3 regions of the Streptomyces sp. NPDC048507 genome follow, and region 3 is predicted to be linked to each of the others. Evidence: riboswitches for the same ligand, from Rfam matches in the RefSeq annotation. Region 3 holds a riboswitch; each other region holds the start of a gene.
What was found. A riboswitch is a leader RNA that binds a small molecule or an ion and turns the genes downstream of it on or off. The one in region 3 is predicted to bind cobalamin.

Region 1 (9,708 bases), on a different contig from region 3:
CAGCGGACTGCCCGCCGACCCCGCCGAACTGGCCGCCGTCTTCGCCGGGCTGGCCGGACCGTGCTGTCCCGCGTGCGAGCGCGACCGGCCGGAGCCCACCCGCGGCTCCGGGGCGTGCTGACGGTGGCGGGCACCGCCGGGCCCACCGGCTCCCCGCGCGGCTACGACGTCCTCGTGCTCGGCGAGGTCCTGGTCGAGATCCACGCCGACACGGCCCTGCGCGCGGCGGCAGACGGCACCGGCGCGCGGATCTCCTACTCCGGCGACGCCCTGAACGCCGCGGCCGCCGCCGCGGCGGCCGGGGCCCGCACCGCCCTGCTGGCGGTCGTGGGCGACGACGAGCTGAGCGTCCCCCTGCTGCGCCGCGCCGCCGGACTGGGCGTGGACGTCTCCCACGTCCGCCGGGCGCCGCGCCCCAACGGCGCCTACCTGCTCTGCGCCGATGCGGAGGGCGGGCGGGAATTCGTCTACTGGCGCTCCCGCAGCGCCGGTTCCACCCTCTCCCCGGCCCACACCGAATCCTGGCGGGACCTGCTGACCGGCACGAAGGCCCTGATCACCAGCGGGATCACGGGCGCACTCTCCCCGAGTGCCCGGGAGGCCGTGCTGGACGCCGTGCGCACGGTGCACGCCGCCGGCGGGCACGTCACCTACGACCCCAACCACCGGCCCCGGCTGACCGGCCGGAGCGAGGCCCGGGAGCTGCTGGCCCGGATCGCCCCGCTGACCGGGCTGCTGAAGACCTCCTGCCCGGCCGACGCGCTCGCCCTGGTGGACACCGGCGACCCGTACGCGGCCGCGTCCCGCTACCGGGCGCTGGGGGCCCGCGCGGTGGCCGTCACCTGCGGGGCGGACCGGCTGCTGCTGGACGACGGCGGCCACGTGTCCCGCTTCCCGGTCCCGGCCGATCCGGCGCCCGTCGACGCGACGGGTGCCGGGGACTGCTTCACCGGCACCGCCACGGCCCGGCTGGCGCTGGGCGACCCCCTCGCGCGGGCGGTCGCCCACGGGGTGGCGGCCGCCTCCCTCTCGGTCTCCGGGCGCGGCGGCACCGGTCACGTACCGGCGTTCGCCGAGACGGCCGCGCTGGCCGCCACGGTCCGTCCGGACACGGAACGGGGTCCGTGACCCGGCCCACAGGCCGGTCGCCGTCCGCAGCCCGCGTACGGGGGCCGGCGCGGCGGGCGGTTCCCGGGCGGCGTCGGCCGCCTGCGCGGCGGGCAGGCGGAGCGCCCCGGCCGGCTCCGACCGCGCGGGTACGTGGAGGGCGCCGCCGGGCCGGAAGGGTCTTCCGCGGCCCGGCGGCGCCGGTCGGGCGGCCCCGGTCGAGGGGCGGGTGCTGCGGGGCCGGCGGCGGACCGGCCCCGCGCGGGGTCAGCGGCCGTGCAGGCCCCGGTCCACGGCGGCGGTCAGTTCACCCTCGGCGGTGTCGGCGTCCAGGGACCAGAACATCGCCCCGCCCAGGCCCTGTTCGCGCACGTACCGGGCCTTGGTGTTCAGCACCTGCGGGTCGTCGTAGGTCCACAGGGTGGTGCCGTCGAAGAGCCAGGCGTGGCCGCCGCGCCGGTCCCGGTGCACCTGGAAGGTGCCGGAGGCGGCCAGCTTCCTCAGCTCCTTGTAGTCCTCGTACCCGGCCGCCCAGGTGGCGGGCGCCGGACCCGTCGCCGGCTGTCCCATGCCGTCGCCGCCGCCGCTGACCCCGGTCCAGCCCTGGCCGTAGAACGGCATGCCGACCACCAGCTTGCGGGCCGGCGCCCCGCGCCGGCGCCAGGCCTCCACCGTGCCCTCCACGCTGAAGTCGTTCCGCGCCCGCAGGGCGGACTGCTGGGCCGTGGTCTTCTCCCCGGACACGTGGAAGTCGTAGCCCTGGAGGTTCACGAAGTCGAGGCCGCGCATGATCCGGCGGACGTCGAAGCCCGCGTCGATCTTCGCGGGCGCGGTCGGCACGAAGGCGGACAGCTCGTAGGTCCGCCGCTTCTCGCGGCCGTACGCGTCGAGCTGGCGGCGGAACTCCTCGACCAGCGCGGCGAAGTTGCGCTTGTCCTCCGGCCGGAACTTCGTGTCGGTGTCGCCTTCCGAGCCGGGCCACTCCCAGTCCAGGTCGATGCCGTCGAAGAGGCCCGCCGCCGCGCCCGCGCCGCCCCGGGCGCCGTCCTGCGGAAGGTTGCCCTTCATGTAGAGGTCGATGCAGGAGGAGACGAAGGCCTTGCGGGAGGCGGGGGTGAGGGCGGCGTCCGAGAAGTGGGTCGACCAGCTCCAGCCGCCCAGCGAGATCATCACCTTGAGCCCGGGGTGGCGGGCCTTGAGCTCCCGCAGCTGGTTGAAGTTGCCGGCCAGGGGCTGCTCCGCCGTGTCGGCCACCCCGTCGACGGAGTTCGCCGCGTCGAGCGGGCGGACGTAGTCGGCCCACGCGTCGGCCTCGCCGGGCACGTTCCCGGTGAAGCACTTGCCGTCGGCGCTGACGTTGCCGAAGGCGTAGTTGACGTGCGTGAGCCGGGCGGCGCTGCCGCTGGTCTCCAGGTCCTGGACCTGGAAGTCGCGCCCGTAGACGCCCCATTGGGTGAAGTACCCGACCTTGCGGAACGCGGTGTCGTGGCCGCCTCCCGCCGCTGCCGGCGCCTCCCGCGGACCCGCGGTGGCGGCGGGCGCGAAGGCGGTCAGCAGGGACAGGGAACAGGCGGCGACGGCGAGCCTGGCGAGCGTGCTGCGGCGCATGGGCTTCCTTTGCGGATGCGGGGGAGTGGTGCTCGTCAGCCGGAAACTATTGGTCTGGACCAGCTGGGTCAAGGGTGCGTTCACCTCGGGTTCCGCCCGGCGGCCCGGTCGTCCGAAATTCCTCCTTCACGGCCCTGGGCACCTCTGCGCCCCCTCGCTACCCTCCGCGCATGATTCCCACGGTGGTCTGGGGCACGGGCAACGTCGGCCGCGCGGCGATCCGCGCCGTCGACGCCCACCCGGCGCTCGAACTCGCGGCAGTGATCGTCCACAACCCCGGGAAGGTCGGCCGCGACGCGGGCGAACTCGCCGGGCTCGAGTACCCGTTGGGGGTGGCGGCGACCGACGACAGCGAGGCGGTGCTCGCCGCCCGCCCGGCCGCCGTCGTCTACGCGGCGTCCGGTGACGTCCGCCCCGACGACGCGCTCGCCGACATCACCCGGGCGGTGGCCGCCGGGGCGGCCGTGGTCAGCCCGGCCCTCTACCCCCTCTACGACCACCGCAACGCCCCGCCGGAGTTCCGGGACCCGGTGCTCGAGGCCGTCGCACGGGGCGGCGGCTCGCTGTTCGCCTCCGGCGTCGACCCCGGCTGGGGCAACGACGTGCTCCCGCTGCTGCTCAGCGGCCTCGGCACCCGGGTGGACGTGATCCGCTGTCAGGAGATCTTCGACTACTCCACGTACGAGCAGCCGGACTCCGTCCGCTACCTGGTCGGCATGGGCCAGCCCATGGACTACGAACCGATGATGCTCATGCCCTCCGTCCCCACCATGGTGTGGGGCGGGCAGGTCCGGATGATGGCCCGGGCGCTGGGCGTGGAACTCGACGAGATCCGCGAAACCTCGGACCGCCGCCCCCTCGAAACCACCGTCACCACCCGCACCATGGGCGAGTTCGAAGCCGGCACCCAGGGCGCCATCCGCTTCGAGGTGCAGGGCATCGTCGCGGGCGAACCCCGCATCGTCATCGAACACGTCACCCGCATCCACCCCTCCTGCGCCCCCGACTGGCCCACGCCGCCCGACGGAACCGGCGCCCACCGCGTCGTCATCGAGGGCCGTCCGCGCATCGAGGTCACCGTCGAGTGCACCGACGAGGACGACAACCGCTCGGCCGGCGGCAACGCCACCGCCGTCGGCCGCCTCGTCGGCGCCATCGACTGGCTGGTCGACGCGGAGCCCGGACTCTACGACGCGCTCGACATCCCGCTGCGACCCGCAGTCGGCAAACTCGGAAGGAAGCAGTCATGAGGATCGACGTTCCCGAAGGACAGCACCCCATCGAGTACGTATGGGGCGACATGGTCCCCGGCATCGGCATGGCCGCCGCCAACTTCTCCCTGTCGGTGTACGCCCACACCACCCTCGGCCTGCGCGAGTTCGAGGCCGCCCGGCTGCGCATCGCCCAGATCAACGGCTGCGTCTTCTGCCTGGACTGGCGCACCGACCGGGACGGGGAGAAGGTCGAGGACTCCTTCGCCGACGCGGTGACCGAGTGGCGCACCACCGCCGCCTTCGACGACCGCACCCGCCTGGCGGCGGAGTACGCGGAGCGCTACGCGCTGGACCACCACAGCCTGGACGAGGAGTTCTGGGCGCGGATGACCGCGCACTACAGCCAGTTGGAGATCGTGGAGCTGAGCATGAGCATCGGCTCCTGGCTCGCCTTCGGCCGGCTCAACCACGTCCTGGGCCTCGACAGCGTCTGTGTGCTGCCGAGCGGCTGACACGGCCCGGGGCCGGGCGGAGGCACACCCTCCGTCCGGCCCCGGGGTCCCTTCCCGCTCAGAGGTCCGTGGCGATGATCTTCTCGATGTTCCGCTCGGCGAGTGCCGTGATCGTCACGAACGGATTGACGCTGGTGTTGCCGGGGATCAGCGCTCCGTCGATCACGTAGAGGCCGGTGTAGCCGCGCAGCCGGCCGTAGTTGTCGGTCGCCTTGTTCAGCACCGCGCCGCCCAGCGGGTGGTAGGTGAGGTGGTCGCCCCAGACCTTGTTGAGGCCGAACAGGTCGGACCGGTAGATCGTCCCCTCCTTCGCGTTGATCTTGTCGAAGATGGTCTTCGCCATGTCGATCGAGGGCTGCTTCCAGGCCGTCTGCCAGTTCAGCTCGACCTGGCCGGCGGCGGCGTTCCAGGTGAACTGGGCCCGGTTGGGGTTCTTGGTGATCGAGAGGTAGAAGGACGCGTACGTCTCGATCCCGGTCGGCAGCGGGGCCACCTCGGCGAAGGCGCCGCCCGCGTCCCAGTTGTCGATCCCGCCGCAGGGGATGGAGGCCTGCACCTTGCCGGTGGGGTCCCACATGTGGTTCGCGCGGCCGCACATGACGTTGCCGTTGTCGCCCCAGCCCTTGCCGATCTCATCGTTCAGGTTGGCCAGCGCGCCCGTGGCCTTCAGCCTGACCAGGAGCTTGCTGGTGCCCACGCTGCCCGCCGCGAAGAACACCTTGTCGGCGGTGACGGTCTTGGTGGCGACCACCGCACCGGTGGTGTCGAGCTGCTCCATGGCGACCGTGTAGCCGCCACCGCCCGAGGGGGAGACGGTGGTGACCCGGTGCAGTGGGGAGATGCTGACCTTGCCGGTCGCCTTCGCGGCGGCGATGTAGGTCTTCTGGAGGGACTTCTTGCCGGCGTTGTTGCCGTAGAGGATCTCGCCGGCGACCGCGGACTTGGGGACGGTCCCGGCCACCTCCTGCTTCATGTAGTCCCAGTCGTACACGTCCGGGACGAAGACGAAGGGGAATCCCGAGCGCTGGGCGTGCTTGCGGCCGACCCGGGCGAACTGGTAGCAGTCCACCGTCTCGAACCAGTTGGGGTCGATCAGGCCCACGCCGAGACCGGCGTTGGCGCGGGGGTAGTAGGTGTTGTACATCTCGTCGGCGTCCACCGAGGGCAGGATGGCGGCGAAGTTCTGCCGCTTGGGCGTCACCGCCATGCCGCCGTTGACGAGCGAGCCGCCGCCGACCCCGCGGCCCTGGTAGACGATGATCCCGCCCATCTCCTCGGCGTCGAGGATGCCCGTGTACTTGGGGACGGCCGAGTCGATGGGGAAGCCGAGGAAATTGCTGAGCGGTGCCTTGGTCTTGGTGCGCAGCCAGTACGAACGGTAGTCGGGCTTGGTGGTGTTGGCGAAGATCTTGCCGTCACTGCCGGGGGTGTCCCAGGCCATGCCCATCTCGATCATGTGCACGTCGACCCCGGCCTGGGCGAGCCGGAGCGCGGCGACCGAGCCGCCGTAGCCGGTGCCGATCACGAGGGCCGGGACATGGGCCCCGGAGTCGATCGGGGGGTTCGCCGCGGCCGCTGCGACGGCGTTTTTCGCCTGGGCCGGTGTGGTGTTGACCGCGAGGGCCACGGCTCCAAGAATAGAACCAGTTCCAGCGATGAATCCACGACGTGAAACGCCCTTGGAAACCTTGCTGTTCAGGCTTTTGTCACTCATGTGACCTTCCTCACTCTCGACGGAGTGAGAACAAGTTCTACTGTCGAGTGCTTGGTAAGTCACTACATACGACGAGGTAACTTCCGGCTCGTTCCGCTTGCCGCGCCGCCCGGCTTTCTCCCGACTGGCCCCCGAATTCGGTGGATCTTCAGGCCGCGCCGTGCCATGGTTGGTCCCACCGAAGGGGTGTAGCTCAGCTGGCCAGAGCAACGGTCTCCAAAACCGTAGGTCGCAGGTTCGACTCCTGCCGCCCCTGCCACCGCAAGACCCTCAGAGGCCCGTACCGGCGCGCAACCAGCCGGTGCGGGCCTCCGGCGCGTCCGGGGCCGGCGCCCGCTCCCGGGACGGGCGGGCGGGCGGGCGCGGCGACCGGCGTACCGGGCGAAAGGCGGCATCTGGCAGACTTGGCCGGGTTGTCCGGGCGGCGCAGGACAGGAAACCGGTGCGAATCCGGTGCGGTCCCGCCACTGTGACCGGGATCCCGACACGGGATCCCGGGAGTCAGACACTGACGCGCCGCCTCTTCACTTCGACCGGGGACGCGGATCCCCCGGAGAGGCCTTCCCATGTCGCGTTCCCGCGCAGCCCTGCGCTCCCTCGCCGCCCTCGCCCTGCTGACACCGCTCGCCGCCTGCGGCGCACCGGCCGGCGCGGAGCGGCCCGCCGCGGACGCCCGGCCCGCGCCCGGATTCCCGTACACCGTCACCAACTGCGGTGTCACCAGCACCTTCCAGGCGCCGCCGGAGCGGGCCGTCACCATGAACCAGCACGCCACCGAGATCATGCTCGCCCTCGGACTCCAGGACCGGATCGCGGGCACGGCCTACCTCGACGACTCGGTACTGCCCGCCTACCGGCCCGCCTACGACAAGATCAAGGTGCTGGCCGGGGAGTACCCGTCCAAGGAGGTCCTCCTCGGCGCCGACCCCGACTTCGTGTACGGCGGCTACGCCAGCGCCTTCGACAAGGCGCAGGGCCGCGACCGCGAAACCCTGGCGAAGTCCGGCATCAACTCCCGGCTGAGCGTGGAGTACTGCACGCGCGGACCGGTCGGCCTCGCACAGCTGAAGACCGAGATCACCGAGGTGGCGCGGACCTTCGGCGTGCCCGAACGCGGCGCCGCGCTCATCGGGGACGAGCAGCGCCGGGTCGACGCCGTCACCGCACGCGTCAAGGACGCGCCGAAGCCGTCCGTCTTCGTCTACGACTCCGGTGAGGGCTCCGCCTTCACCTCGGGCGGCGAGGGCATAGGCAACGAGATCGTCGCCCTCGCCGGGGGGACGAACGTCTTCGCCGACCTCAAGGACACCTTCGGCGACGTGTCGTGGGAGAAGGTCATCGAGCGGCGGCCCGAAGTCGTCCTCATCTACGACTACGGCGGGACCACCGTCGAGTCCAAGAAGCGGCGCCTGTTGAACGACCCGGCGCTGGCGCAGGTTCCCGCCATCAAGAACCAGCGTTTCGTCGTGCTGCCGCTGTCCTCCGCCGTCCTCGGCGTCCGCGTCGCCGACGCGGTCGAGTCCCTCGGCCGCCAGCTGCACCCCGACGCCGCGTGAAGCGGCGCCGGAGCGCCACCGTCCTCGTCCTGCTCGCCGTTCTGCTCGCCGCGTCGGCGGTGGCGGGGCTCGCGCTGGGCCCCGTACGGATCGGCCCCGGGAAGGTCCTCGACCTCGTGCTCGCCGGGCCCGGGGCGCGCGGCGGGGCCTTCGCCTCCATCGTGTGGGACGTCCGCATGCCGCGGGTGCTCCTCGGGACCGTCGTCGGCGCGGGGCTCGCGGTCGCGGGCGCCGTGCTCCAGGCCCTGGTCCGCAACCAGCTCGCCGATCCCTTCCTGCTCGGCGCCTCCTCGGGCGCCTCGGCGGGCGCCGTCCTCGTCCTCGTCTTCGGTACCGCCGCGGGCGCGGGAGCCGCCGGGTTCGCGGGCGGGGCCGGGGCGCCGCTCGCCGCGTTCGCCGGCTCCCTGGCCGCGCTCGTCGCCGTCTACGCGCTGGCCCGGCGCGGCGGCACGATGACCACCGGCCGGCTGATCCTGGCCGGAGTCGCCGTGCAGTACGTCCTGTCCGCGCTGACCAGCCTGGTGCTCGTGCTGTCCGCGCGCCCCGACCAGATCCGCTCCGTGCTCTTCTGGACCCTGGGCGGCCTCGGCGGCGCCCGTTGGGACGAACTGGCCCTGCCCGCCGGCGCGCTGTGCGCCGGCACCGCGCTGCTCGTCGCCCTGGCCCGGCCGCTCGACCTGCTGCTCGCGGGCGAGGAGGGCGCGCACACCCTCGGGCTCGACACCGGCCGGTTCCGGGCCGCCGTTTTCGTCCTCACCTCCCTCGTCATCGGCGTGCTGGTGGCCTACAGCGGGGCGATCGGCTTCGTCGGGCTGATGGTTCCGCACGCCGCCCGGATGGTGGTCGGCGCCGGGCACCGGGCCCTGCTGCCCGTCGCCGCGCTCGGCGGGGCCGTGTTCCTGACCCTGGCCGACCTCGTCGCCCGTACGGCGGCGGCGCCCGAGGAGATACCCGTCGGCGTGGTCACCGCGCTGGTGGGCGGGCCGTTCTTCCTGTGGATGCTGCGCAGGTCCGGCCGGAGCGAGGGAGTGGCCGGATGACGGGGCGCGCGCCGGCGGCGGCGAAGCCGGTGGAACTCGCCGTGGAGGCCGTGCGTTACGAGGTCGACGGGCAGGCCCTGCTGCACGGCGTCGACCTCACCGCCCGGCCCGGCGAAACGGTGGGAGTGGTCGGCCCGAACGGCAGCGGCAAGACCACGCTGCTGCGCTGCGTCTACGGCACCCTGCGGCCCTCCGGCGGCCGGGTCCTGCTCGACGGGGCGGACGCGGCCTCGCTCGGCGTCAAGGAACGCGCCCGGCGGGTGGCGGCGGTCCCGCAGGAGGCCGGCGGCACACTCGGGCTGACGGTCCGTGAGGTCGTCGCGATGGGACGTAGCCCGCACAAGCGGTTCTGGGAGCAGGACGGCCCGCAGGACGCCCTGCGCGTCGGCGCGGCCCTGGCGACCGTCGGCGCGGCCGCCTTCGCCGACCGGCGGTTCGACGGGCTCTCCGGCGGCGAACGCCAACGTGCCCTCGTCGCCCGCGCCCTCGTCCAGGAACCGGGCCTGCTCGCCCTGGACGAGCCGACGAACCACCTCGACATCCGCTTCCAGCTGGAGGTCCTGGGACTGGTGCGCGGGCTCCCCGCGACCGGTCTGCTGGTCCTGCACGACCTCAACCTCGCCGCGTCGTTCTGCGACCGGCTGTACGTACTGGAGGCCGGCCGGGTCGCCGCGTCGGGGACGCCGCACGAGGTGCTCACGGAGGACCTGCTGGCCGCGGTCTACGGCGTGCGCACGCGCATCGGCGTCCACCCGACCACGGGCGCCCCCAGCATCGTCTACCTGCCCTGAGCCCGCGCCCCGGCGCTCCCGGCGCTCCGGTCACGGGGCGCGGTGCGCGGCGGTTCAGCGGTTCAGCGGTCCGGCCGGGCCAGGCGCCGGAGCAGGGGGAGGGCCTGGTCGAGGGGGACCGCGTCGAAGAACGCGGCGTCGGCCCGTTCCACGGCCGCGATCGCCC
Region 2 (9,708 bases), on a different contig from region 3:
TCCGGCCGGTCCCGGCCGTGCGGCACACCCTCTAGGCTGAGGGAATGCGGATACGTCACTCCCTCGCCCTGATCCTGGCCTGCGCGGCGCTCGTCACCGGATGCGGCGAGAAAGCGGCTCCCAGAGGGTGGGAGCCCGACGACGCGCTCCAGCGGGCCGACGAACTCCTGGGCAAGGGCACGGGGAACGGCAGGGTGACGATGCGGGGCACCGCCTTCCTCGCGGCGGGGCTCGCGAAGGACCTGGAGACCGGCGGGGAGCGCCCGTACCGCTTCGACATCGCCTGCGACAGCGAGGAGAGCCCCCGCGTCACCCTCGTCCTGTCCCGGGAGGGCGGCGCCGGGGACCGCACCTTCGACGTGTCGTGCACCGCCGGGGAGGTCACCCGGCTCAACCTGCCGGCCGGGGCGGCGGTGTCCGCGCACGTCGAACCCGCCCCGCAGGACGATTCGCCCCCGGCCGGCGTGCTCTCGTGGCAGCTGCTCACCCTGGAGCCGCAGGAGGTGCAGGGCTGCGCCGACGTCCTGACGGGCTGCGCGGGCTGACGCCCCGCGGCCCGGGGCGGGCCGGGGGGCGTCGGCCGCCGGTCACGCGCCGCGGCTCACCGGCGGCGGCTCAGGGGTAGCGGCGCGGGGTCCAGGTCACCCTCGACCCGTCGGGCCGCTCGGTGACGCGGGTCTGCGAGGAGCCGACCAGCAGGATCGTGCGCATGTCGACCTCTTCGGGCTCCAGCGCGTCCAGGGTGACGATCCGCACCGACTGGCCCGGCCCGCCCACGTCCCGGGCGACGACCACCGGGGTCTGCGGCGAACGCAGCGTGAGCAGCAGCTCCTTGGCCTGCGCCACCTGCCAGGTCCGGCTGCGCGAGCCCGGGTTGTAGAGGGCGAGCACCAGGTCGGCGGCGGCCGCCGCCCGCAGCCGCTCCGCGATGACCTCCCACGGCTTGAGCCGGTCGGACAGCGAGACGGTGGCGTAGTCGTGGCCCAGCGGGGCCCCGGCCGCGGCGGCCGCCGCGTTGGCCGCCGTCACCCCCGGCAGGACCCGTACGGGCACGTCCGCGTACTCCGGCTGCCCGGCGACCTCCAGGACGGCGGTGGCCATGGCGAAGACCCCGGGGTCACCGCCGGAGACCACGGCCACCCGCTTGCCGCGCCGGGCCAGGTCGAGGGCGAACTCGGCCCGTTCGGACTCCACCTTGTTGTCGGAGCCGTGCCGCACCTGTCCGGGCCGCACGGGCACCCGGTCCAGGTAGGTCGTGTAGCCGACCAGCACCTCCGCGTCGGCCAGTACCCGCCGGGTCTCGGCGGTCAGCCACAGCGGCCCGGCGGGGCCGGTGCCGACGACCGCGACCTCCCCGGGGCCGGGGGGCACGCTGCCCGGGTTGCCGATCCGGCTGGGCACCACCGCGACGGCGAAGTACGGCACGCTGTCCGGGTCGGTGTCGGCCAGGACGCCGGTGCGCTCGCCCTCCATCGTGGCGCGCTCCACGTAGCGGGCCTCGGGCAGCCGGCCGCTGGCCTCCATCGCCCGCCGCACGGCGGGGAAGGTGCGTCCGAGCTTCATGACGACGGCCGAGTCGGTGGCGGCGAGCCGGGCCGTGAGCTCCTCCTCGGAGAGGGTGCCGGGCAGGATCGTCAGCACCTCCTCGCCCTCGACGAGCGGGGTGCCGAGCCGGGCGGCGGCGGCGCTGACCGAGGTGACGCCGGGGATGACCTCGGTCGGGTACCGGTCCGCGAGCCGCTTGTGCATGTGCATGTACGAGCTGTAGAAGAGCGGATCGCCCTCCGCGAGGACGGCCACGGTGCGCCCGGCGTCCAGGTGGGCGGCGAGGCGGGCGGAGGCGGCCTCGTAGAACTCCTCCATCGCGCCCTGGTAGCCGCCGGGGTGGTCGGTGGTCTCGGTGGTGACCGGGTAGACCAGCGGTTCCTCGATGTGGTCGGGACGCAGGTGCCCGGCCGCGATCGAGCGGGCGATGGAACGCCCGTGCCGGGCGCTGTGGTAGGCGACCACGTCGGCTCCGGCGATGGCCTCGACGGCCCGCAGGGTCATCAGGGAGGGATCGCCGGGCCCGAGCCCGACGCCGTACAGCTTGCTCATTCTTCCTCGCTCGCGATCGCGTTGACGGCGGCGGCCGCGATGGCGCTGCCACCGCGCCGGCCGCGCACGATCAGGTGGTCCAGGCCCGAGGGGTGGGCGGCGAGCGCGTCCTTGGACTCGGCGGCGCCGATGAATCCGACGGGCACGCCGATCACGGCGGCGGGGCGCGCGGCGCCCTCCTCGATCATCTCCAGGAGCCTGAACAGCGCGGTGGGCGCGTTGCCGACGGCGATTACGGACCCCTCCAGCAGGCCGCGGTCGCGCCAGACTTCGAGGGCGGCGGCGCTGCGCGTGGTGCCCATCTTCGCGGCGAGTTCCGGCACGGCCGGGTCGGAGAGCGTGCAGATCACCTCGTTGGCCGCGGGCAGCCGCTTGCGGGTGACGCCGCTGGCGACCATCTGTACGTCGCACAGGACGGGCGCCCCCGCGGCGAGCGCGGCACGCGCCCGCAGCACGACCTCCGGGGTGTAGCCGAGGTCCCCGGGCAGGTCGGTCATCCCACAGGCGTGAATCATGCGCACCGCGACCTGGGCGACGGAGGCGGGCAGCCCGGAGAGGTCCGCCTCGGCGCGGATCGTGGCAAAGGACTGCCGGTAGATCGCGGCGCCGTCCTTCTCGTACTCGAACACGGTGTACTCGCTCATTTCTTCACTGGATGGTGCTGCGGGCGGCCGTGAGGACCGCCGCCAGATCTGGGTGCCGGGCCGTTTCGGCGGCGCGCCCGGGCGCGGAGACCTCGTACCCCTGCGGGGTGGCGACGAGGTCCACCCAGGCGGCGGCGCGCGGGTGCCCGCAGCGGCGCTCGCATCCGGACCAGTGCACGGGCAGCGGTCCGGGCGTGCTGCGCACCAGGGCCCGTGCGTCGGCGCGCACGTCGGCCCGGGACTTGGCGCAACCGGGCCGTCCAGTGCAGGCGGTGACGGACCGCCAGGGATCCGCGGCGTCGGTGACGAGACCGGCGTCGGCGAGAACTGCCAGGGCCCGGGCGGCCGTTGGTCCGGTCAGTCCGGGGACGACGACTCCGCGCCAGGGGGTCAGCCGCAGCCGGCCGCCGATCCCGGCCAGCGTCCGCCACTGCGCGCTGGTGAGGCGGCCGAGCGGCGCGAGCACGGACAGCGCGGCGCGCCCGTCCGCGCCGGCCACCAGGCCCGGCTCGGGGCCGTCGCCGGGCGGGGGCACGGGCGCGCCCTCGATCCGGCCCGCGATCCCGCAGGACTCCAGCCGGCCCAGCAACCACTCCGGTTCCAGGGCGTGTTCGGGGGGCAGTTCGCTCACCCGCCAGGCCCGCGTACCGGCGGCCCGGGCGGCGTCGAGGAAGTACCGGGCGGCGACGAGGGCGGCCCGGGGGGCGTCCCGCGCCCCGACCCGGACCCCCTGCCGCGCTCCGGCCGTCGACACCAGGGCCCCGCCGTCGGGGCGGGCGACCACGACGACGTCACCGGCGAGGGCGGCCACGTCCCCGCGGCCGTCGTCGAGGGCGAACAGGAAGCGGCCCGAGAGCCCGGCCGCGGCCGGATCCGCGCACAGCAGCCCGTCCAGCTCGGCGACCCAGCCCGACACGTCCGGCAGACCGGATCCGTCCAGGCCGGTCAGCGGCGAGACGACGATGTTGCGGACCCGCTCGTGCGAGGGCGCGGGCAGCAGCCCGGCCCGCTCCAGCACCCCGGCCAGCTCGCCGCCGCAGCCCGCGCCGAGTCCGCGCAGCTGCGCGTTGCCACGGGAGGTGAGGTCGATGTGCCCGTCCCCGAGCCGGTCCGCGGCGTCGGCCAGCAGCAGGGCGGCCGCGCCGTCGAGGAGCCCGCCGGGGATCCGCACGCGCGCCAGGTGGCCGTCGTCCGCCGCGTGCAGGCGCAGGGCGCCCGGGCAGGCGTCACCGCGTTCCCGTATGACGGGTTCGTCCCGCGACACGGCGGAGGGGGGCTGGGGCATGGCCGCGAGCATACCCACGATTCCCCGCCCCCGGCCTGTGTCCGACGCCACCCTCCCGGCCCCCGCCGCCGGGGCGGCGGCCGCCCCGGCGGGCCTCTCCCGCGGCCCGCCCCGCCGGCGTTTGGCGCACCGGGCCCGGGGCAGGGTCCCGGGGGCGCCCCCGCCCGGCGATGCCCGGCCGGCGGCCGCCACGATGCCCGGACCACCCCCGGACGAGACCACCACGGCGCCGGACCACCCCCACTCCCGGCCAGGGACGACGCCGCCTAAGATGACCTTCCGACGGGCCGTTCGGCCCGTCATCGCCGAGGACGGCGACATGGGAGGAAGCCCGGTGAGATTCCGGCGCGGTCCCGCCACTGTGAACCCCGCGGAGCGATCGGCGGGGTGAGTCAGGAACTCCCGTCGTCCTCACTGCCCGGGGCGCGGAAACCCCGAGGAAGGCCTGCCGCCGCATGATCCTGCTGCTGTCGACGTCCGACACCGATCTGCTGAGCGCTCGCGCCGCCGCGGACGGCCCCGTCCCGTACCGGTTCGCGAACCCCTCCCGCCTCCCCCTCGACGACCTCCCCGGTCTCCTCGACGGCGTCGACCTGGTCGTCGTACGCCTCCTCGGCGGCCTGCGCGCCTGGCAGGAGGGCCTCGATCTGCTGCTGGCCGCCGGCCAGCACCGCCCGGTCGTCGTCCTGACCGGCGAACAGGCCCCGGACGCCCAGCTGATGGAGGCCTCCACCGTCCCCATCGGCATCGCGGCGGAAGCGCACGGCTACCTCGCGCACGGCGGCCCCGCCAACCTCGGCCAGCTGGCCCGCTTCCTCTCGGACACGGTGCTGCTCACCGGCCACGGCTTCGAACCCCCGGCCGCCTCCCCCACCTGGGGCCACCTGGACCGCCCGGCCTCCGCGGCGGACGGCCCGCGCGTCGCGCTGCTCTACTACCGCGCGCACCAGATGAGCGGCAACACCGCCTTCGTGCACGCCCTGTGCGACGCCGTCGAGGCCAAGGGCGGCCACCCCCTCCCCCTCTACGTCTCCTCCCTGCGCACCCCGGAGCCGGAGCTGCTGGCCGAGCTGGCGGGGGTCGACGCGGTCGTCACCACCGTCCTGGCCGCGGGCGGCACCCGCCCGGCCACCGCCTCCGCGGGCGGCGACGACGAGTCCTGGGACGCGGGCGCCCTCGCCTCGCTCGGCGTACCGATCCTCCAGGCCCTGTGCCTGACCGGCTCCCGCGCGAACTGGGAGGAGAACGACGAGGGCCTGTCCCCCCTCGACGCCGCCACCCAGGTCGCGGTCCCGGAGTTCGACGGCCGCCTGATCACGGTGCCGTTCTCCTTCAAGGAGATCGACGAGGACGGCCTGCCCGCCTACGTCGCCGACCCCGAGCGGGCCGCCCGCGTCGCAGGCATCGCGGTGCGCCACGCCCGGCTGCGCCACATCGACCGCCGCGACAAGAAGATCGCCCTCGTCCTGTCGGCATACCCCACCAAGCACTCCCGCATCGGCAACGCGGTCGGCCTCGACACCCCCGCGAGCGCCGTGGAACTGCTGCGCACCCTCATCGCGGGCGGCTACGACTTCGGCCCGGCGGACGGCATCCCGGGCCTGGTCTCGGGCGACGGGGACGAGCTGATCCGCGCCCTGATCGAGGCGGGCGGCCACGACCAGGACTGGCTGACGGAAGAGCAGCTGGCCCGCAACCCGGTCCGCATCCCGGCGGCCGACTACCGCCGCTGGTTCGCCGAGCTGCCCGCCGAGCTGCGCGCGAGCGTCGAGGAGCACTGGGGCGAGGCCCCCGGCAACATGTTCGTGGACCGCTCCTCGAACCCCGAGGGCGACATCGTGCTCGCGGCCCTGCGCCGCGGGAACCTCCTGATCCTCATCCAGCCCCCGCGCGGCTTCGGCGAGAACCCGATCGCGATCTACCACGACCCGGACCTGCCGCCCTCGCACCACTACCTGGCCGCCTACCGGTGGATCCAGGCGCGCGCGCAGGACGGCGGCTTCGGCGCCGACGCGATGATCCACCTGGGCAAGCACGGCAACCTCGAATGGCTGCCGGGCAAGAACGCCGGCCTCTCCGCCTCCTGCGCCCCGGACGCCGCCCTCGGCGACCTCCCGCTGATCTACCCCTTCCTCGTCAACGACCCCGGCGAGGGCACCCAGGCCAAGCGCCGCGTGCACGCCACCCTGGTCGACCACCTCGTGCCGCCGATGGCGCGCGCGGAGTCGTACGGGGACATCGCCCGCCTGGAACAGCACCTGGACGAGTACGCGCAGATCAGCGCGATGGACCCGTCGAAGCTCCCGGCGATCCGCGCGCAGATCTGGACCCTGATCCAGGCGGCGAAGCTCGACCACGACCTCGGCCTCGAAGAGCGCCCGGACGACGACGGCTTCGACGACTTCCTCCTGCACGTCGACGGCTGGCTGTGCGAGGTCAAGGACGCGCAGATCCGCGACGGCCTGCACGTCCTCGGCGGCGCCCCGACCGGTGAGGCCCGCGTCAACCTGGTCCTCGCGATCCTGCGCGCCCGCCAGATCTGGGGCGGCACGACGGCCCTGCCCGGCCTGCGCGAGGCCCTCGGGCTGGACGAGTCCGCCGCCACCCGCACCGCGGCCGACGAGGTCGAGGCGACGGCCCGCGCCCTGGTCCAGGCGATGGAGGAGGCGAACTGGTCCCCGGAGGCGGTCCCCGCGGTCGCCGCCGGCCACCCCCGGGCCGTCGCGGACGTCCTCGCCTTCGCCGCCCACGAGGTCGTGCCCCGCCTGGCCGGCACCACGGACGAGATCGCCCACGTGGTCACCGCCCTGGACGGCGGCTTCGTCCCGGCCGGGCCGTCCGGCTCCCCGCTGCGCGGCCTGGTCAACGTCCTGCCGACCGGCCGCAACTTCTACTCGGTCGACCCCAAGGCCGTCCCCTCCCGCCTGGCGTGGGAGACGGGCCAGGCCCTGGCGGACTCGCTCCTGACCCGCTACCGCACCGACAACGGCGGCGAATGGCCCGCCTCGGTCGGCCTGTCCCTGTGGGGCACCAGCGCGATGCGCACCTCCGGCGACGACGTCGCCGAGGCCCTGGCCCTGCTCGGCGTCCGCCCGGTCTGGGACGAGGCCTCGCGCCGCGTCACGGGCATCGAGGCGATCCCCCTCACCGAGCTCGCCCGCCCCCGCATCGACGTCACCCTGCGCATCTCGGGCTTCTTCCGCGACGCCTTCCCGCACGTCATCGGCCTCCTGGACGACGCGGTCCGGCTGGCGGCCTCGCTGGACGAGCCCGCCGCGCAGAACCACGTACGCGCCCACGCCCAGGCGGACCTGGCCGAGCACGGCGACGAACGCAAGGCCACCACCCGCATCTTCGGCTCCCGCCCGGGCACCTACGGCGCGGGCATCCTCCAGCTGATCGACTCCCGCGACTGGCGCACCGACGCCGACCTGGCGGAGGTCTACACGGTGTGGGGCGGCTACGCCTACGGCCGCGGCCTGGAGGGCCGTCCGGCCCGCACCGAGATGGAGACGGCGTACAAGCGGATCACGGTGGCGGCGAAGAACACCGACACCCGCGAGCACGACATCGCGGACTCCGACGACTACTTCCAGTACCACGGCGGCATGGTCGCCACGGTCCGCGCCCTGCGCGGCACGGCCCCCGAGGCCTACATCGGCGACTCCACCCGGCCCGAGACGGTCAAGACCCGCACCCTGGTCGAGGAGACGTCCCGGGTCTTCCGGGCCCGCGTGGTCAACCCGAAGTGGATCGAGGCGATGCGCCGCCACGGCTACAAGGGCGCCTTCGAACTGGCGGCGACGGTCGACTACCTCTTCGGCTACGACGCCACGACGGGCGTGGTCGCGGACTGGATGTACGACAAGCTGACGGAAACGTACGTCCTGGACCCGGTCAACCGCGCCTTCCTGGAGCAGGCCAACCCCTGGGCCCTGCACGGCATCGCGGAGCGCCTCCTGGAGGCCGAGTCCCGCGGCATGTGGGAGAAGCCGGACCCCCAGATCCTCGAAGCCCTGCGCCAGGTCTACCTGGACACGGAGGGCAACCTGGAGGGCGACTCCGCCTGACGGCGCCACACTGGACGGCATGTGCCACTACTGCGGCTGCCGCCAGATCCCGCTGCTCAAGGAGTTCATCGCCGAGCACGAGGCGGTGACGAACGCGGCCGGCGACGCCCTGCGCGCCCTGGACGCGGGTGACCTCCGGCAGGCCGCGGCCCTGCTCGACACGATGGAGGCCGTCCTCCTCGCCCACTGGAAGGGCGAGGAGGACGGCCTCTTCGCCGTCATGGGCCAGGACCCCGAGTACGCGCCCCACATCGAAGCCCTCGTCCGGGAACACCGCACCCTGGCCGCCTTCCTGGCGACGGCGGACCTGACCTCGCCTAACGACGTCGCGGAATTCCGCGAGGCGGTGGCGGAGCTGCACCACCACATCGCCAAGGAGGAGGACGGCCTCTTCCCCGCCTCCCTCACGGCCCTGACGGCCGACGACTGGGACGCCGCCATCGCCGCCTGGCGCACCGCCCACCCCCACACCCCCCTCCACCCCCCGGGCTGACCCTCCCCCGACACCCGGACCACCCCACTCCCGCGGCCAGGTGCGCCATTGAGTCCGCCCAAGCCTCCAGCACCCTCGATGGCGCCTGTATTGCGCCCTCGGCATCGATACTCACCGAGATCAGGCCCGGTGTTGTGCCGCCGGAACGTGCTGCGGAGGGCGGCTCACCCCGCTGACGCTGGCGTACACCGACTCCGGCCTCAAGTCCCCCTTGAAACACGCCGTCCGCGACAACGAGATCGCCGGCAAAGTCCACACCGGCAACCGCGTCGATTCGAACCGCTCACGGCAGGTGAAACCCGCCGATTCCTCGCTGCCGCCGGCGATGGCCGCCTGTCGGCGCTGTACGAATTCACCCTCCGCACCGGCCTACGCAAAGGCGAACTCCTCGGCGCGGGCGCCGCCAGTATCCGCCGCACGCTCCAGCGCACCCGGGCCGGCGGACTCACCGCCCTACCCACCAAAACCCGAGCCTCCGAACGACGCATCGCCCTTCCGAGCGATTGCATCCGCTCGTAAAGGAACACCGGGAGGTACAGGAAGGAGCACGAGAGACCACAGCGGAGGACGCGAGGAACAGGGGCCTCGACTTCGGCACGCAGACAGGAGGGCCGATCGATCCGGAGAACCTCAATCGCAGCTTCCGCGCCCTCCTCGACCGGACAGGGCTCCGCCGCATCCAATTTCACCAACCTATGTCACTCCCTGGAGCAGGGCGTCGAACTCATCGTAAGCAAGGAACTCCTCGGCCACGCCCACATCGGCGTCACCGCCACCGTCTACGCCCACGTCCAATCCCGCCTCCAGCGCAACGCCATCGGCCTTCTTCGTCTCGCCCTCCAGCACACCGACGAGACCAACAAGCACGCCAACGGCCGCGTGGCACTTCCACCCTGTGCGGCACCCATCCACTGGCGTTGCCGTCATCTAGTGCCGTCAGACACCCCAGTACACGTCAGAGGCCCCACCGGAAACGAACCAGTGGGACCTCTGATACTCCCCGCATGACTGAAGGGATGGCGATTTCAATCTAGAGGACGACTATTCTCGGGTCGCAACCTCAAGAAAATACGCGGCGGCGCGCCGTAGCGAAACTTCCAATGCCGCCATCCCCTCACT
Region 3 (9,708 bases):
AAGCTCGCGGCGAGGGCGACGAGCAGGGCCAGCAGGACGGCGCCGACGGTGACGACGAGGCTGTTGGTGACGTACGTCCAGAAGTTGTGGACGCCGGTGGCCTTCTGGAAGTTGTCCATCGTCGGGGTGAAGACGAAGACCGGGTCCTTGGTGAGGATCTCGCTCGACGGCTTGAGGGCCGAGGCGAACATCCAGTAGACCGGGAAGAGGAAGAGGAGCGCCAGCAGCAGGGCGCCGAGGTTCTTGGCGACGGTGCCGGGCCGCAGCGGCCGGCGGGTGCGCAGCTGCTGCGCGGGCCGCTGGGTCGGGGCGGACGGGGCCGGCTTGGCGGCGGTGGTGGTGCTCACTGCTCCTCCTCCTGCTTCAGGATCAGGCGGAAGTAGAAGGACATGATGACGATCAGGATCAGGATCGTCAGGACGGAGATCGCGGCGGCGAGGCCGTAGTGCGACTGGCTCTGGCCCTCGACGTAGGCGAAGACCGGGAGGATCTCGGAGGCGCGGTCGGGGCCGCCCTTGTTCATGGCGTAGACCTGGGTGAAGGCCTTGAACACCCAGATCACCTCCAGGAAGGTGGTGATCAGGAAGAAGGGCTTGAGCTGCGGGAAGACGACCCGCCAGAAGGTCTGCCAGCCGTTGGCGCCGTCCATGCGGGCGGCCTCGTACAGTTCGGCGCCGACGGTGGTCAGCGCGGCGTACATGTTGAGGGCGACGAAGGGGATGGAGCCCCAGACCACCAGGACGGTGACGATCGTCAGGGTGGACAGGCCGGTCTCGAACCAGTTGTGCTGCTCGTAGCCGGAGAAGCCGGCGGTGCGCATCACCCAGTTCATGACGCCGAACTGCTCGTCGAACAGCCAGTAGAAGACCTGGACCGAGGCGACGATCGGCATGGCCCAGGCCATCACCAGCGCCATCGACAGGACCAGGCGCATCTTCTTGCCGAGCTTGTTGAGCAGGATGCCGATGAGGCTGCCGATCGCCATGATCAGGACGACGTTGGCGAGGGTGAAGCCGAAGCTGCGCAGGACGACGGTCCAGAAGTTCGAGTCGCCGAGCAGCTGGGTGTAGTTGTCGAAGCCCGCCGAGGGGTACTTGCGCTGGATGAACTCGATCTTGTTGATGTCCTGGAAGGACAGGATCACGTTCTTGATCAGCGGGTACACGAGCAGGACCAGCATGCTGAGCGCCGCGGGCGCGATCAGCAAGTAGGGCAGCCACCCCGTGGGGAGCGGCTTTCTGCCCCCGCGAGGAGACGGATGACGGGGGCCGGGGGCAGGCGCGTCGGGCCGTCCGGCGGACTTCTGTGGTGCGTCCTTCGGAACGGTCGGCGCCGCTCCCTGGGAGTGCACGGTCATGTCTGGGCTTCCTCGCGGTTGACTGTGGAGTCAAATGCGCGACCGGGGGCGCGGCGGGCGCTGCGGGGCGCCTGCCGCACCCCCCGGTGCGATCACACTGCCGGCTGCTGCGGGTGGTACCGGTGACGCGGTGCTGGGTGCCGCGTCACCGGGTGCTGCGGGGCGGGACTACTTGTTGATGCGGTTCGCGATTTCCTTGTCCGCGTCCGCGCCCGCCTTGGCGGCGTCCTCGCCCTTCAGGACCTTGGTCATGAACTCCTTGATGGGGTTCGGCTCGGTCTCGACGTTCGCCCAGCCGGCCGTGACCGGGGTGATCTTGCCGGAGACGGAGGCCTTGGCCATGGCCTCGGCGAAGGAGCCCGGGGCGGCGGCGAAGTTCGCGGCGGCCTGGTTCGGGAGCAGGGCGCCCTCGGTGGCGGCGGCGTACTTGGTCATCTGCTCCTTGCCGGAGGCGAGGGCGAGCCACTCCTTGGCGAGCTCCTTGTTCTTGGAGCGCTCGGCCACGGCGAGGTTCGAGCCGCCGAGGAAGACGGAGCCCGGCTTGTCGGCGGTCTTGCCCGGGATCGGGAAGTAGCCGAAGTCGCCTTCCTTGCCCGCGTCCTTCAGGGCCTTCAGCGCGCCCTGGGCCTCCCAGCCGAGACCGATCCAGGACGAGACGCCGCCCTTGGGAACGATGTCGGTGGACTGCTGCGGGGTGGCCTCGTCCTTGTCCTTGGGGGCGGTGGAGTAGGACTGGAGCTTCTTGTAGAAGTCCATCGCGGAGGCGGCCTGGGCGGTGCCCAGCTGCCCCTTCCACTTGCCGCCGTCCTTGACGGCGAGGTCGCCGCCCTCGTCCCAGACGAAGCCGGCGAGGATGTACCAGCTCTGGCCGGGGAGGTAGATCGGCTGCGAGGCCGGGTCCGAGGCCTTCAGCTTCTCCAGGCCGGCCACCCACTCGTCGCGGGTCTTCGGCGCGGTGATGCCGGCCTTCTCGTAGGCCTTCTTGTCGTAGATGACGACGCGGTTGGCGGCGTACCACGGAGCGGCGTAGAGCTTGCCGTCGACCTCGGCGGAGGACAGCATGCCCTTCGACCAGGCGTCGGCGCCGAGCTTGGACTTGTCGCCGGAGAGGTCGGCGAGGCCGCCGGTGACCGCGTAGCCGACGGTCTGGGTGTTGCCGAGCTCCAGGACGTCCGGCGGGGTGTTCTCGGAGAGGGCGGTGGTGACCTTCTCCTGGATGCCGGTCCACTTCTGCTCTTCGACCTTGACCGTCACACCGGGGTGCTTGGCCGAGAACTCCTTGTTGACCTCGTCGATCCAGGCCTTCGGAGCGGAACCGTCCATCACCCAGACGGTGATTTCCTTGGCCGCGCCACCCGACGCGTCGGCCTTCGCCTTGTCGTCGCCGCCGTTGCCGCACGCCGCGACTCCGACCATCATGCCCACGACACCGACCGCCGCAATGAGCTTGCGCTTCACGCCACCCTCCTCAGGGGGATGCTGCCTGCAACTTCCCTCGCCCGCCGCGGTGACGTACGTACCAAGTACTGCCCGTGGGGCCGGGATCCGATCCATATTGGTTTAGACCAGTACCCGGAGCTTGGCCTAGACCTTTAGGGGTGTCAAGGGTCTAATGAGCGGGTGCTCGGTCCGTTATCGGACCGACACCTGGGGGAGGGAGGAGGCCTGTCCTCCCTCCCGTGTCACGATGTGACCGCACATATCGGAGGAGCCGGTGACGGCAGCGAAACTGGAGTCGGGAAGGCGGGCGGCGATGGCCACCGAAGGGGCGAGCGCGGAGCCGGAAGGCGGGGCGGCCACTCGCACGGCACGCGTGCCCAAGTACTACCGGCTCAAGCGGCACTTGCTCGACATGACCGAGACGCTCCCCCCGGGCACCCCCGTGCCGCCGGAGCGCACCCTCGCGGCCGAATTCGACACCTCCCGGACCACGGTCCGGCAAGCCCTCCAGGAGCTCGTCGTCGAGGGCCGCCTGGAGCGCATCCAGGGCAAGGGCACCTTCGTCGCGAAGCCGAAGGTCTCCCAGCCCCTGCAACTCTCCTCGTACACCGAGGACATGCGCGCCCAGGGCCTGGAGCCGACCTCCCAGCTCCTGGACATCGGCTACGTCACCGCCGACGACACCCTCGCCGGACTCCTGAAGATCACCACCGGCGGACGGGTCCTGCGCATCGAGCGGCTGCGGCTGGCCAGCGGCGAGCCCATGGCGATCGAGACCACGCACCTGTCGGCCAAGCGCTTCCCCGCGCTGCGCCGTTCGCTCGTCAAGTACACCTCCCTCTACACCGCCCTCGCCGAGGTGTACGACGTCCGCCTCGCGGAGGCCGAGGAGACCATCGAGACCTCGCTGGCCACCCCGCGCGAGGCCGGACTGCTCGGCACCGACGTCGGCCTGCCGATGCTGATGCTCTCGCGGCACTCGCTGGACGCCGACGGCGAACCGGTCGAATGGGTACGTTCGGTGTACCGCGGCGACCGTTACAAGTTCGTAGCCCGTCTCCAGAGGCCCGCCTTGTAGAAGACGGTTGACTCCCGTTCGACCCCCGGTGGACGCTCGTACCGCTATGCGGACGGGGGCTTACGTCCACCGGTCGGGCCCCCGTAGATTCCCTGCGCTTACGCAGATGATCAACGAGGGGACGAGGATCATGCCGGAACCGGAAGCAACAGGGACAGATCGGGCGCCAACCTCCGGGAACGCGGCGGGTCCAGGCGTCCGGCCTGGCTCGCCGTCCCCGTCGGGCGGCCCGTCGGATTCCCCGGCGAGCGGGCTCACCCCGCGCTCCATCGCCGTCTGGGTGGGCGTGGCCCTCGTCGGGGCCATCGGCTGGGGCGTGCTGGCGCTGTCCCGCGGCGAGGAGATCTCGGCCGCCTGGCTGCTCGCCGCCGCACTGGGCTCGTACGCCATCGGGTACCGCTTCTACGCGCGCTTCATCTCGGACCGCGTCCTGAAGCTGGACAAGACCCGGGCCACCCCCGCCGAACGCCTCGACAACGGTGTCGACTTCCACCCCACCGACCGTCGCGTGCTCTTCGGCCACCACTTCGCCGCCGTCGCCGGCGCGGGCCCGCTCGTCGGCCCGGTGCTCGCCGCGCAGATGGGCTACCTGCCGGGCACCATCTGGATCGTCGCGGGCGTCATCTTCGCCGGCGCCGTCCAGGACATGGTGACGCTCTTCTTCTCCACCCGCCGCGACGGGCGTTCGCTCGGCCAGATGGCCCGTGACGAGATCGGCCCGGTCGGCGGGGCCGCCGCCCTGCTGGCGGTCTTCGTCATCATGATCATCCTGCTGGCCGTGCTCGCCCTGGTCATCGTGGGCGCGCTGGCGCACTCGCCGTGGGGCGTCTTCTCCATCGGCATGACGATCCCGATCGCCCTCTTCATGGGCGTCTACCTGCGCGTCCTGCGACCGGGCCGGGTCACCGAGGTCTCCGTCATCGGCGTCGCCCTGCTGCTCCTCGCGATCGTGGCGGGCGGCTGGGTCGCGGAATCCTCCTGGGCGGAGTTCTTCACCCTGGAGAAGGAGACGCTGGTCATCTGGATGGTCGCGTACGGGTTCATCGCCTCGGTGCTGCCGGTGTGGCTGCTGCTCGCGCCGCGCGACTACCTCTCCACCTTCATGAAGGTGGGCACCATCGGCCTGATGGCGATCGGCGTGGTCATCGCGATGCCGACGCTGCGGATGCCCGCGGTCACCGACTTCGCCGCGCGCGGCGACGGCCCGGTCTTCGCCGGGTCGATGTTCCCCTTCGTCTTCATCACCATCGCGTGCGGGGCGCTGTCCGGCTTCCACGCCCTGGTCTCCTCCGGCACCACGCCGAAGATGATCCAGAAGGAGACCCAGGTCCGGGTCATCGGCTACGGCGCGATGCTCACCGAGTCCTTCGTCGCCATCATGGCCGTGATCGCCGCCTGCATCATCGAGCCCGGCCTCTTCTTCGCCGTCAACTCCCCCGCCGGCGTCATCGGCACCACCGTGCAGACCGCCTCCGAGGCCGTCACCCACTTCGGCTTCGCCATCAGCCCCGAAGCCCTGGCGCAGGCCGCCAAGGACGTCGAGGAGACCAGCCTGCTGTCCCGTACGGGCGGTGCGCCGACCTTCGCACTCGGGATGTCGGACATCTTCTCCTCCGTGATCGGCGGGTCCGGGATGAAGGCGTTCTGGTACCACTTCGCCATCATGTTCGAGGCCCTCTTCATCCTGACCACGGTCGACGCGGGCACCCGCGTCGGGCGCTTCATGCTCCAGGACACCCTGGGCAACGTGCACAAGTCCTTCAAGGACGTCAGCTGGAAGCCGGGCGTCTGGGCCGCGAGCGCGATCGTCGTCGGCGGCTGGGGCTACTTCCTGTGGGTCGGCGTCAAGGACCCGCTGGGCGGCATCAACCAGCTCTTCCCGCTGTTCGGCATCGCGAACCAGCTGCTCGCCGCCGTGGCCCTCGCCGTCTGCACCACGCTGCTGGTGAAGTCGGGCCGGCTCAAGTGGGCCTGGGTCACCGCCGTCCCGCTCGCGTGGGACGTGGCCGTCACCCTCACCGCGAGCTACCAGAAGGTCTTCTCCGAGGACGTCAAGGTCGGCTTCTTCGCACAGCGCGACAAGTACCAGGGCGGCATCGACGCCGGGAAGGTGCTGCCGCCCGCGAAGAACATGGACGAGATGCACACCGTGGTCACCAACGCCACGGTCGACGGCGTCCTGTCGGCGCTGTTCGCCGTACTGATCCTGATCGTGCTCGCGGACGCGGCCCGGACCTGCTTCAGGGCCGTCGCCGACCCGGGCTCGGTCAGGCTCTCCGAGGTCCCCTGGTCCGAGTCGAGGATCGTCGCCCCGGCCGGCCTGCTCGCGACCCCCGAGGAGAAGGCCGAGCTCGCCGCGGCCGGTCTCGACAGCGGCGGCGGCCGGGTCGGGGAGCCCGTCCGGTGAGCCGCGTCCGCGCGGCGCTGGCGAAGACGCGTCACTACGTACGGGAGTTCTCGGGCGAGGCCGCCTACGACCGCTACGTCGCCCACGCCCGCTCCCACGACCCGGACGCCGAGGTGCTGACCCGGCGGGCTTTCGAGCGGGCCCGCACCGACTCCCGCGAGGCCGACCCCCGCGAGGGCTTCCGCTGCTGCTGAACGCACGCCGCTGAACACACCGTCGCGCACGCACCGAAGGGCCGCCCCGACTCCCCCCGCGGGGAGCGGGCGGCCCTTCGCGCACAGCGGGGGTGCACACTCAAAGCCATGGACATCGAGATCCGGGCGGCCCTGCCCGCCGAATACGAAGAGCTGGGCGAGATCACCGCACGGGCGTACGTGGGCGACGGGCTGCTCGCCTCCGACGCCGCCTTCTACGCCGGCGTGCTGCGCGACGTGGCCCGGCGGGCCGCCGACGGCGAGGTGCTGGTGGCCGTCGCCGAGGACACCCTGCTGGGCGGTGTGACCTTCGCCCCTCCCGGCAGCCCGCTCGCCGACATCGCCGGGCCCGCCGAGGCCGAGTTCCGGATGCTGGCCGTCGACCGCGAGGCGCGCGGACGCGGCGCCGGCGAGGCCCTGGTGCGGGCCTGTCTGGCCCGCGCCCGCGAGCTCCAGGGGGTCACGCACCTGGTGCTCTCCACCCAGCGGGACATGCGGGTGGCCCAGCGGATCTACGCACGGCTCGGCTTCACCCGTACGCCCGAACGCGACTGGGCCCCCGTCCCGGGGCTGACGCTGCTCACGTACCGAGTGGAGCTGTGACACCACGCTGAGCGAGGCCCGACACTACATGTGGGGGCTACCGCATCCGGCCGCCCCCACATGTATGCTCATGCCTGCTGTCGCCGCAGGGGAATCCGGTGCGAATCCGGAACTGTCCCGCAACGGTATGAAGTGCACCCTTTCGTGCTCCGCAAGTCCGAGGACCTGCCGACAGCGCACCCGGCTCGACCGAACCGGGTGCCGACCACGTCCGGGCCTCGCGGTTGGGCCGGTGGACGCCATGCGGTGGGTACGCGTACCCGCCATGCCCGCATGCGCCCGCTCGCCCCGCCCCGCCGATGACCGGGCCGAGCGAGGGAGAGCTCCCCCCGTGACCATCGCGCCCGCCGCACCGCGCGCCGAGTCCGACCAGCCCGCAGCCGCATCCGAGGCCGGGGGCCCCGGGGCCGCGCTGCTGCGCACCCTCACCGAGCTGACGGCCGACCTCCCCGACACCGACCCGGGCCGGGTCGCCGCCGCCGCCCTGCGCGGCCGCAGCTCCGTCGCGGACGAGGCCGAACTGCGCGGGCTGGCCACCGAGGCCGCCGCGGGCCTGATCTCCGAGGACCCGGCGTACTCCCGCCTCGCCGCCCGGCTGCTCACGCTGGCCGTGGCCGACGAGGCCGCGGGCCAGGGGTCCGTCTCCTTCGCCGAGTCCGTCGCCGTCGGTCACCGCGAGGGCCTGATCGCCGACCGCACCGCCGACTTCGTCGCCCTGCACGCCGCCCGGCTCGACGCGCTGGTGGAGCACGCGCTCGCCGAGGGCGCGGACGACCGCTTCGGCTTCTTCGGCCTGCGCACCCTGCACAGCCGCTACCTGCTGCGCCACCCCATCACCCGTCAGGTGATCGAGACCCCGCAGTACTTCATGCTGCGCGTGGCGTGCGGCCTCGCGGAGAACGACTCGGTCCAGGCCGTCGAGGAAGTGGCCTCGCTCTACCGGCTGATGAGCCGCCTCGACTACCTGCCCTCCTCCCCCACGCTCTTCAACTCCGGCACCCGCCACCCGCAGATGTCCTCCTGCTACCTGCTGGACTCCCCGCTGGACGAGCTGGACTCGATCTACGACCGCTACCACCAGGTCGCGCGGCTGTCCAAGCACGCCGGCGGCATCGGCCTGTCGTACTCCCGCATCCGCGCCCGCGGTTCGCTGATCCGCGGCACCAACGGCCACTCCAACGGCATCGTGCCGTTCCTGAAGACCCTCGACGCGTCCGTCGCCGCCGTGAACCAGGGCGGCCGCCGCAAGGGCGCCGCCGCCGTCTACCTGGAGACCTGGCACGCGGACATCGAGGAGTTCCTGGAGCTGCGCGACAACACCGGCGAGGACCAGCGCCGTACGCACAACCTCAACCTCGCCCACTGGGTGCCGGACGAGTTCATGCGCCGCGTGAACGCCGACGGCCAGTGGTCGCTGTTCTCCCCGTCCGACGTGCCCGACCTGGTCGACCTGTGGGGCGACGCCTTCGACGCCGCCTACCGCAAGGCCGAGGCGGACGGCCTGGCCCGCAAGACCATGCCCGCCCGCGACCTGTACGGCCGGATGATGCGCACCCTCGCGCAGACCGGCCAGGGCTGGATGACCTTCAAGGACGCCTCCAACCGCACGGCGAACCAGACCGCCGAGCCGGGCACGGTCGTCCACTCCTCCAACCTCTGCACCGAGATCATCGAGGTCACCGACGACGGCGAGACCGCCGTCTGCAACCTGGGCTCCGTCAACATGGGCGCCTTCGTGGTGGACGGGCAGATCGACTGGGAGCGCCTGGACGAGACCGTCCGCACCGCGGTGACCTTCCTCGACCGCGTCGTGGACATCAACTTCTACCCGACCGAGCAGGCGGGCCGCTCCAACTCCCGCTGGCGTCCGGTGGGTCTGGGCGCGATGGGCCTGCAGGACGTCTTCTTCAAGCTGAAGATGCCCTTCGACTCCCCCGAGGCGAAGGCCCTGTCCACCAAGCTCTCCGAGCGCATCATGCTGGCCGCGTACGAGGCCTCCTGCGACCTCGCCGAGCGCAACGGCCCCCTCCCGGCCTGGGAGCGGACCCGCACCGCCCGCGGCGTCCTGCACCCCGACCACTTCGACGTCGAGCTGAACTGGCCCGAGCGCTGGGACGCCCTGCGCGCCCGGATCGCGAAGTCCGGCATGCGCAACTCCCTGCTGCTCGCCATCGCCCCGACGGCGACCATCGCCTCCATCGCGGGCGTGTACGAGTGCATCGAGCCGCAGGTCTCCAACCTCTTCAAGCGCGAAACCCTGTCGGGCGAGTTCCTCCAGGTCAACGGCTACCTGGTGGAGGAGCTCAAGCAGCTCGGCGTGTGGGACGCTCAGACCCGCGAGGCGCTGCGCGAGTCCAGCGGCTCCGTCCAGGGCTTCGGCTGGATCCCGGCCGAGGTGCGCGAGCTGTACCGCACGGCGTGGGAGATCCCCCAGCGCGGTCTGATCGACATGGCGGCGGCCCGTACGCCGTTCCTCGACCAGGCGCAGTCGCTGAACCTGTTCCTGGAGACGCCCACCATCGGCAAGCTCAGCTCGATGTACGCGTACGCCTGGAAGCAGGGTCTGAAGACCACGTACTACCTGCGCTCGCGCCCGGCGACGAAGATCGCCCGCGCCGCCTCCGGCAGT

Region 1: linked by a shared signal. The riboswitch ahead of ACGFXC_RS03380 (ABC transporter substrate-binding protein) and the one ahead of ACGFXC_RS25715 (ribonucleoside-diphosphate reductase subunit alpha) in region 3 are both predicted to bind cobalamin.
Region 2: linked by a shared signal. The riboswitch ahead of cobN (cobaltochelatase subunit CobN) and the one ahead of ACGFXC_RS25715 (ribonucleoside-diphosphate reductase subunit alpha) in region 3 are both predicted to bind cobalamin.

The regions. Positions count from the first base shown of each region.
Region 1 covers NZ_JBICWZ010000001.1:722,736-732,443, forward strand. The annotation lists gene ACGFXC_RS03345 (bifunctional 4-hydroxy-2-oxoglutarate aldolase/2-dehydro-3-deoxy-phosphogluconate aldolase) at 1-121, shown strand, start outside; gene ACGFXC_RS03350 (sugar kinase) at 73-1,128, shown strand; gene ACGFXC_RS03355 (glycoside hydrolase family 18 protein) at 1,375-2,715, opposite strand; gene ACGFXC_RS03360 (dihydrodipicolinate reductase) at 2,886-3,965, shown strand; gene ACGFXC_RS03365 (carboxymuconolactone decarboxylase family protein) at 3,962-4,441, shown strand; gene ACGFXC_RS03370 (GMC oxidoreductase) at 4,500-6,068, opposite strand; tRNA gene ACGFXC_RS03375 (tRNA-Trp) at 6,338-6,414, shown strand; cobalamin riboswitch at 6,550-6,686, shown strand; gene ACGFXC_RS03380 (ABC transporter substrate-binding protein) at 6,722-7,711, shown strand; gene ACGFXC_RS03385 (FecCD family ABC transporter permease) at 7,708-8,751, shown strand; gene ACGFXC_RS03390 (ABC transporter ATP-binding protein) at 8,748-9,542, shown strand; gene ACGFXC_RS03395 (MarR family winged helix-turn-helix transcriptional regulator) at 9,605-9,708, opposite strand, start outside.
Region 2 covers NZ_JBICWZ010000022.1:48,989-58,696, reverse strand. The annotation lists gene ACGFXC_RS34205 (hypothetical protein) at 45-545, shown strand; gene ACGFXC_RS34200 (precorrin-2 C(20)-methyltransferase) at 616-2,097, opposite strand; gene ACGFXC_RS34195 (precorrin-8X methylmutase) at 2,094-2,741, opposite strand; gene cobG (precorrin-3B synthase) at 2,746-4,026, opposite strand; cobalamin riboswitch at 4,292-4,449, shown strand; gene cobN (cobaltochelatase subunit CobN) at 4,482-8,096, shown strand; gene ACGFXC_RS34180 (hemerythrin domain-containing protein) at 8,116-8,589, shown strand; gene ACGFXC_RS34175 (hypothetical protein) at 9,283-9,435, opposite strand; gene ACGFXC_RS34170 (hypothetical protein) at 9,631-9,708, opposite strand, start outside.
Region 3 covers NZ_JBICWZ010000010.1:79,356-89,063, forward strand. The annotation lists gene ACGFXC_RS25680 (carbohydrate ABC transporter permease) at 1-284, opposite strand, end outside; gene ACGFXC_RS25685 (carbohydrate ABC transporter permease) at 344-1,357, opposite strand; gene ACGFXC_RS25690 (extracellular solute-binding protein) at 1,526-2,815, opposite strand; gene ACGFXC_RS25695 (GntR family transcriptional regulator) at 3,111-3,875, shown strand; gene ACGFXC_RS25700 (carbon starvation CstA family protein) at 4,006-6,282, shown strand; gene ACGFXC_RS25705 (CstA-like transporter-associated (seleno)protein) at 6,279-6,476, shown strand; gene ACGFXC_RS25710 (GNAT family N-acetyltransferase) at 6,585-7,079, shown strand; cobalamin riboswitch at 7,137-7,267, shown strand; gene ACGFXC_RS25715 (ribonucleoside-diphosphate reductase subunit alpha) at 7,411-9,708, shown strand, end outside.